2 regions of the Thermoanaerobacterium xylanolyticum LX-11 genome follow, and region 1 is predicted to be linked to the other one. Evidence: riboswitches for the same ligand, from Rfam matches in the RefSeq annotation. Region 1 holds a riboswitch; the other holds the start of a gene.
The links. Region 1 has a riboswitch for magnesium ahead of mgtA (magnesium-translocating P-type ATPase). Riboswitches for the same ligand answer to the same signal wherever they lie in the genome.
Positions count from the first base shown of each region.

Region 2: another riboswitch for magnesium. It lies ahead of THEXY_RS12005 (magnesium transporter); the one in region 1 lies ahead of mgtA (magnesium-translocating P-type ATPase).

Region 1 covers NC_015555.1:796,487-800,685, reverse strand. Annotated here, with positions in the region: gene mgtA (magnesium-translocating P-type ATPase) at 1-1,870, opposite strand, end outside; gene THEXY_RS12505 (hypothetical protein) at 2,096-2,311, shown strand; M-box (ykoK) riboswitch at 2,314-2,477, opposite strand; gene THEXY_RS03905 (transposase) at 2,643-4,199, shown strand, end outside.
Region 2 covers NC_015555.1:2,505,688-2,509,886, forward strand. Annotated here, with positions in the region: gene THEXY_RS12000 (Nramp family divalent metal transporter) at 1-831, opposite strand, end outside; gene THEXY_RS12005 (magnesium transporter) at 838-2,088, opposite strand; M-box (ykoK) riboswitch at 2,258-2,420, opposite strand; gene THEXY_RS12010 (Crp/Fnr family transcriptional regulator) at 2,468-3,145, opposite strand; gene dnaB (replicative DNA helicase) at 3,162-4,199, opposite strand, start outside.

The sequences.
Region 1 (4,199 bases):
CTCCCATAAATCCTACCACATGTCCATTTTCTCTAAGTATTTTTACAATCCGTGCTTTATGCTCCGGTGTAAGTTTTGCAAAAATTGTGGTCTTTTCAACGAGTTCTTTTAATGTGTTATCATCCATTTTATCTAACTGTGATCCTAATAAAATATTCTGAATGTCTAGACCTACCTTCTTAGCTATAGCTACTGTTACTCCATCATTATCACCAGTCAAAATTTTAAGATTTATCCCATAATCTTTTAATGTTCTTACAACCTCTTCAACATTATCTTTTGGAGGATCAAAAAAAGCCAAATATCCAATTAACACCATATCTGATTCATCATCTGAAGAAAAAACTCCTTCCACAGGCGGGTTCGTCTTCTGTGCAACAGCGATAACCCTCAATCCTTCACTATTAAACTTATTAACTGTATCCAAAATCTCTTTTCGCAGTTCTTCTGTGAGAGGTATAACTTCTCCATGATATTCAGCAAATTTACTGATAGAAAGCATCTCTTCTACAGCACCCTTTGTGATTAGCTGTGTTTTTCCGTTTCTGTCTTTCACAACAACGCTCATTCTACGCCTCGTAAAGTCAAACGGTATTTCATCAACTTTTTCATAGTTACTTTGTATCCATGAAAATTCCTCTCCTACATGATTTAAAATAGCACGATCCATAACATTTTTTAAACCAGTTTGAAAATAACTATTTATATAAGCATGCCGTAATACACGTGAATCTTCATTACCATGTACATCCATGTATTTTTCAAGCACAATCTTGTTCTTTGTTAGTGTTCCTGTTTTATCGGTACAGAGTACATCCATTGCTCCAAAATTCTGCATCGAACTCAAGCGTTTAACTATCGTTTTTTTCTTACTCATAGCAACTGCACCTTTTGCAAGATTCGTGGTTACTATCATAGGCAACATCTCTGGAGTTAGACCAACTGCAACTGACAATCCAAACAGAAAAGCTTCAAGCCAATTACCCTTTGTAAATCCATTTATAAAGAATACGACTGGAACCATTATTGCCATAAATCTTATCAAAATCCAGCTTACTGAATTTACACCTTTTTCAAAACTCGTTGCTTCCCTTTTTGAAGTCAAAGTTTTTGAGAGAGCTCCAAAATAAGTAGAATCGCCTGTTGCTATAACTACACATGTTGCTGTTCCACTAACAATATTACTGCCCATAAAAGCAAGATTATTACGATCCAAAGGATTTTTAATGTCTTTTAAACTCTTACTTTGCAATAAATTGTCAAATTTTTCAACTGGTTCTGATTCTCCTGTCAAAACAGCCTGATCTATGAATAAGTCTTTTGTTTTTATAACTCTTACATCAGCAGGAACTATATCTCCAGCCGCTAAATGAACAATATCACCGGGTACAAGATCTGATATAGGAATTTCTTTTCTGCCAGTATCTTTTCTCTCTACAAGTGTAGTTAATTTAACAAGGGCCTTCAATTCCTCTGATGCTTTCTCTGAACGCCATTCTTGTACAAAACGTAATATACCACTTATTAATACCATTATGCTTATTATTATTACACTGCTTGGATCTCTATCAGTTGGAGAAACAAGTAAAACATCAGTAAAAAGAGAAACAACAGCTAAAACCATCAAAACGACATTAAATGGATTGACAAAAGCAGTAAAAAGTTTGTGTAATACAGTTTCTTTTTTTCCTGTTGCTATTTCATTTGATCCAAATATTTCTTTTTTGACTTTTACATCATCCTCGTTTAAACCACTAATCGACGTGTCTAAAGTTTTCAACAATTCATCAATATTCATATCACTGTATTTTAAAAACTGTTCTGACGTATTTGTCTTTTGAGTGTTTATGATACCAATATTTTTAAACATCATTATCCCTCCTAAAATCCATTATCTATTATTAGCCGAACATTCAAAGTAATAAAAAGTAAATATATTACTACTTAGATGATGAGTAAGACAACTAAGGAAATTGCATAATTCAAAAATCAAACATAATATAACAATTGTTATAATTATAAATAAACCCCAAATATTGATACATTTTGATAAGAAAATTAATTATGAAATTCGCTCAATTAAGAATGTAATCTTATGGGAAAAATAAGAGGGATATGTGATTTGTATAAAAATCCATTTAAACACTTAGGTGAAAAGAATGGATTTTTAAAACCAAAAATAATCTTAGCCTCAATTGCAAAGCACATATATACTTATTTTCCCCATCAGTACTACTGCCAGTATCCATTCTTCTCACCTCCATTATTTTTAAAAATAAAAAAAACTTTCAACTCAACGATGAAAGATTAATAAACTACTTATCTTCGTTGAGTTTTAGCACTATACAGCTTTGGATAACTCCAGCTGCGTTAAGTAAAACCTTAAATCGGTAATACTTGTTAACCCATTGGCATCTCTCGATGTTTCCGGGCAGCAGCATATATCTGTATAGGAGCCTCACCTAACATAAGTTATTCAAATTTTCTTTCTAAAGTATATATCTTTTGTTCTATAATGTCAATACTTTTTTATAACACTACTTTGATTAAGGTGTCAAAAGTATTTTTTCATCCATGGCAAACTAAAAATATGGTAAAATAGAAATATAAAAAAAAAGAAATAGAAGGAGCGATACATAGCCATGGCATTCAAACCAAACGAATATCAACAAATCACAATGGATGACAGATTCTTAAACTTGGATGAAAGGACAAGAAAGTTTGTTTTAAACTCATGGGCAAAAGGCTTTGCTGATATCATATTTCCAGCAATCAATGAAAAACGCTTTTCCGTATTGTACAGTGACAATCCCGTTTCCCGTCCAAACAGTCCTGTAAACGCAATAATTGGAGCCCTAATACTAAAAGAAATGTTTAATCTTACAGATGATGAACTATTAGCAAGCATACTATGTGATGTCCGTTTTCAATACGCCCTTCACACTACAAGTTTCAAAAGTCAACCTTTCAGTGATAGGACTTTTAGCCGTTTCCGTGAAAGGCTATATCTTTACAATCTGGAAACAGGAAGAGACCTTCTTCATGAAGAAATGGAAGCCATGGCAAACGTATTTGTAAAATACTTTGATATAAATCCATCAGTAAAAAGAATGGACAGCATTATGGTATCATCCAGTTGCAAAAAAATGTCCAGATTAGAAATACTATACACATGCGTAGCAAATATGGTCAAGGCAGTATACAAAACAGGAGAATATGAGCATCTCAAAAACATGGAACATTACCTAGACGAAGACGATAGAAATAAAACAATCTATCATAGAAAAAACGAAGAAATAACAAAAAGACTTCAAGAAATAATTGAAGATGCCTATACACTAACAAAAGAATTAGGAGAAGCATACGCTGAATTACCAGAATGTCAGCTATTACAGCGTGTGCTAAAAGAACAAACAAAAATAACAGAAGAAGGCAAGATAGTACCAGTAGAAAAAGAAAAAATAAGCCCAGATAGTCTCCAAAACCCAAGCGATCCAGATGCAACATATCGCAAAAAAGCAGGAAAAGACCATAAAGGCTATGTAGCTAACATAGTAGAAACAATAGACGAAAAAGGCTCCATAATAACCGGCTATGACTATGATGTAAACACACACAGCGATAGCAGCTTTTGCAAAGAAACGATAGAAAAGCTTGGGAAACAAGAAAAAGAAATAACAATAATAGCAGATGGAGCTTACAGCAGCATTGAAAACATAGAACTAGCAGATAAAAATAATATCGAACTAATAACAACAGCCCTTATAGGAAAATTACCAGAAGAAATACAAAGTGAATTTGAATTAAATGAAGTAACGCATGAAGTAGTCAAATGTCCAAGAGGAGAAAAACCATATAAAACAAGATACTATGAAAAAAGTGGATTATATAGAGCATCCTTCAATAAAAAAACATGTGAACATTGTCCACTAAGAGAAAAATGTAGAGCTAAGCTACAAAAGAAATCAGCGTATGTATTGATAACAGCAAAAACAATACAAAGAGCAAGCTACTTAAAAAAGATGTCAACAGAAAAATATAGTGTACTTCAAAAGATAAGAAATGGAGTAGAGGGTATACCATCAATACTAAGACGTAAATCTCATGTAGATGTGATACCTGTAAGGGGATTAGTGCGCTCAAAAATCTGGTTTTCATTCAAAATAGGAGCCATAAATGCAAAAAAAGCACTAAAAATG
Region 2 (4,199 bases), 830 kb from region 1:
TGCCAGCTCACCAGCCAGCGGCTTTAAAGCCATGGCTGCATCCTTTGCCTCATTTATTTTTATGCCATTCACATTGAGAGTCGATGCACAGGCAACTATTATGAAAAAAGCTACGACAACTGTTGCGATACAACCTATCACAACGTCCCAGATTGTGTACTTATAATCATCTATCTTTATGCCCTTTTCTATAACAGATGATTGCATGTAAAATTGCATCCAAGGAGCTATCGTAGTACCTACAATTCCTATTACCATACTTAAATAATCTGTTTTAAATGACATGGTGGGTTTTATAAGGGACTCACCTACAGCCTTCCAATCTGGATGTGACAGAAGGGCTGATATGACGTATGACAACAAAAAAACGCTAAATATCAAAAACACTTTTTCCGCTACAGTATAATTACCTTTAACGATCAAAAGCCATACCGCTAAAGCAGCCAATGGTACCATTATATACTTGCTTATGCCGAAGATTTCCATGCTGCCTGCCACACCGGCAAACTCCGTAGCAGTATTTCCAATATCTGCAATAAGCAGTCCGAGAAAGATGAAGAACGTCACTCTTACGCCGAAGTTTTCCCTTATAAGATCTGCCAACCCTTTTCCTGTCACGACGCCCATCCTGGCGTTCATCTCCTGAATGACGATTAAGACGATAAATGACGGTATCAATGTCCAAAGCAGTTTATATCCATAGGTAGCACCTGCCACAGAATACGTGGTTATGCCACCTGCATCATTGTCGACACTTCCTGTGATTATACCAGGCCCCAAAATTGACAAAAATATCAATAAATTAGTCAAAAAAGTTTTCCTCTTTGTCACTTCCCACTACCTCCTTGCAAATGTCTTTCCACTTCTCATAAGTTCGTATATTATATCATTTATAAGGACAGTGCCTAATAGCTTCATATCTTCATCTACAACAGGAATCGCTACCAAATTGTACTTCGTCACTGTCTTTATGAGGGATTTTATTGAATCCATATCACGAGCATAGATGATGTCTTTATTCATAATTTCATTTAATGGGGTGTTAGGCTCTGAAATCACCAAATCTCTAAGTGTAACCGCACCTAAAAGCCTGTTTGACTCATCAACTATATAGATGTAATAAATGATATCTTCGTCTGGTTTTAAAAGCCTAAGCTCCCGTATTGCCTCCTCAACGGAAAGCGTATTTTCAAATGCCACAAAGTCAGTCGTCATCAAGCTACCAACAGCGTACTCAGGGTACTCCATCAGCTCCCTGACTTCCAACGACGCATTGTTCTCCATCTCATTTAAGAGCTCTTCCACTTTTTCTTCATTCAGATCGTCAAGTATGTCTGCAACTTCATCTGCAGGCATTTCTTCCAAGATGTCCGCAGCTTTAGAAACAGGCAGCTCGTTTAATATGCTTCTTTGAGTATCTGTCTCCATTTCTTCCAGCACATCTGCAGCTCTTCCATGCTCTAAACTGGAAAATATATCTATACCGGCCTTTAAATCCAGATCTTCTATGATGTCCGCAAGGTCAGAAGGGTGAAGTGTTGCCAATTTATGATACGTCTTTGACAACATTATGTTTTCTCTTGAGCGAGTAATCGTCTCTATATCTTCCCAAAGTATAAATTTACTGGATATTGTTTTACCAAATCTCTTTAAAATCTTCTTTAAAGGCTTTGCAAAGCCAAGTCGTCTCAATATGCCTTCAATGCCTATATCGACAGCAATCGCAAACAAGCCTTTATCTAAAAGCGCCAACCTTATGTCATTGACTCTTACTACTTTTCTTCCATTTACGTCGATAATCTGCTTATCTAAGACATTTTTCGACAAGTACAAAATATCTTTAAGGTTATGTGCCTCTACTGGATTAGTGCACATAAGTTCGTACTGCCCAAATTTTTTCGTTATCTTTATGTTTTCCCACTTGTACTCTTTGACGCCAGACTTCGTCTTTACCAACATGGATATTGCAATCGGATGCGTCAACGCCGTTGAAACTCCAATATCCTTAAGCTTACCTAAGATCTCACCGTTTTTAAGCAATATCTTATTGCCTAAAATCCTGCTTAAATAAAGGCTTAAAATTGGCATTTCACTACCTCCTTTTCTAAGGGAGGAGTTTTAAGGTAAGATAGACTCCTCCCTCATATTCTTTTTTGAATTATTAAATTTTATTCGCTTATGACTATAAGGGCCAGAGTCCATCATTACCACCTGCCTTTAAAAAATTTAAGCCTTTTACAAAACGTAAAAGGCTCTAATCTCAACACACTCGTTGGGTTTTAGCACTATGCGGCATAGGTAGTACCGGCTGAATTAGATTAAACCTTGTAACGGTAGAATCTGTTGACCCATTGGCATCTCTCGATGTTTCCGGGCATCAGCATGTATCCGCATAGGAGCCTCACTTAACGAACTTTATTCAATTGCATATAAATTATAACACACATTGAATATAACTACAACAAATTTATGACAAATTTTTTAATGCATTTACATCTTTTATTACTATAGCATGTCTTTCAAGCTTTATGACACCTTCTTTGTCTAACTGGCTTAAGATTCTTGTCATATTTTCTCGAGACGTGCCTACCATGTTAGCAAGATCTTGTCTATTTAGGTTTAATTCTATTGCTATCCCATCTTTGCCTTGTATGCCTTTTTCTCGGGCAAACGTCAAAAGAATAGAAACCGTCCTGCCGAGAGAATCTTTAAGCGCTAAGTTCTCTATTATGACCGCCACATTTTGGAGTCTTTTTGCCATGAGTTTTATTATGCCTAAGGCTACTTCATTGTTGCTCAATATCAAATTTTCTATGTCTTTATTTTTAAGCACAATAATCTTTGAATCCTCTATGGCCTCTGCAGTGGCTGGATACTTACCACCTATAAACAGAAGGGATTCAGCAAAAATATCTCCATCCTCCATTATTCTTATTATATGTTCTTTTCCCTGTTGTGATATTTTAGATATCTTGACTTTGCCTTTTTTTACAAAATAAATGGCGTCACCTTCATCACCTTCGTAAAAAATGACGGTGTTTTTTTTGTACTCCTTCACCAAAGCTATTTTACTGATCTCAAATAGAGATTTCTCACTTAAGACATTGAAGTACGGTATCTTTCTTAAATAATCGTAATCACCCATAAAAATACCCTCTTGACTACTCTGTCCTGTATTTATCTATGCTTACAAATTTCGTGTACTGGCCCATCCACAGAAGCTCTATGGTACCTGTAGGACCGTTTCTGTGCTTTGCTATGATAAGCTCTGCGATGTTTTTCTTTTCAGAATCCTTGTTGTAATAATCATCTCTGTAAAGAAACATGACTATATCAGCGTCCTGCTCAATTGCACCTGACTCTCTTAAATCGCTTAAAATTGGCCTGTGATCGGATCTGGCTTCAGGTGCGCGAGATAACTGCGAAAGTGTTATTATAGGAACTTGCAGTTCCCTTGCAAGGCCTTTTAATGACCTTGATATTTCAGAAACCTCCTGCTGACGGCTTTCCGAGTTTCCCCTTCCTTGCATAAGCTGCAAATAATCTATTAACACTAAAGACAAGCCCTTCTCCAGCTTCAGTCTTCGACACTTTGCCCTTATGTCCATGACTGATATACCCGGTGTATCATCAATGTATATTGGGGCTGTGGAAAGAGGAGCCATTGCAGCAGCAAGCCTTGGCCAGTCGTCGTCATCTAAATTTCCCGTCCTAAGCTTTTGACTGTCTATGTTTGCCGTAGAGCATATTAGCCTACTTACAAGCTGCTCTTTAGACATCTCAAGACTGAATATGGCGACGGGTTTTTTAAGTGCCAATGCAGCATTTTCCGCAATATTTAATGCAAACGACGTTTTGCCCATAGATGGCCTTGCAGCAAGAAGTATAAAATCAGACGGCTGAAAACCAGACGTCTTTAAGTCTAAATCAGGAAAGCCAGATGGTACCCCGGTAAGATGTCCTTTATTTTTATAAAGATTTTCTATGTTGTAAAATGTGTCCATCAACACATCTTTAATAGGATAAAAATTTTCGGTATTTCTGCCTTGTGCTATGTCGAATATTTTCTGCTCAGCCGTATCCAACACATCGTGAAGATCTCCACCCTCATAGCTTAACTCCATTATCTCTGATGATGCTTGGATGAGACGCCTCAAAGTCGCTTTCTCTCTAATCATCTTTGCGTAATACGACACGTT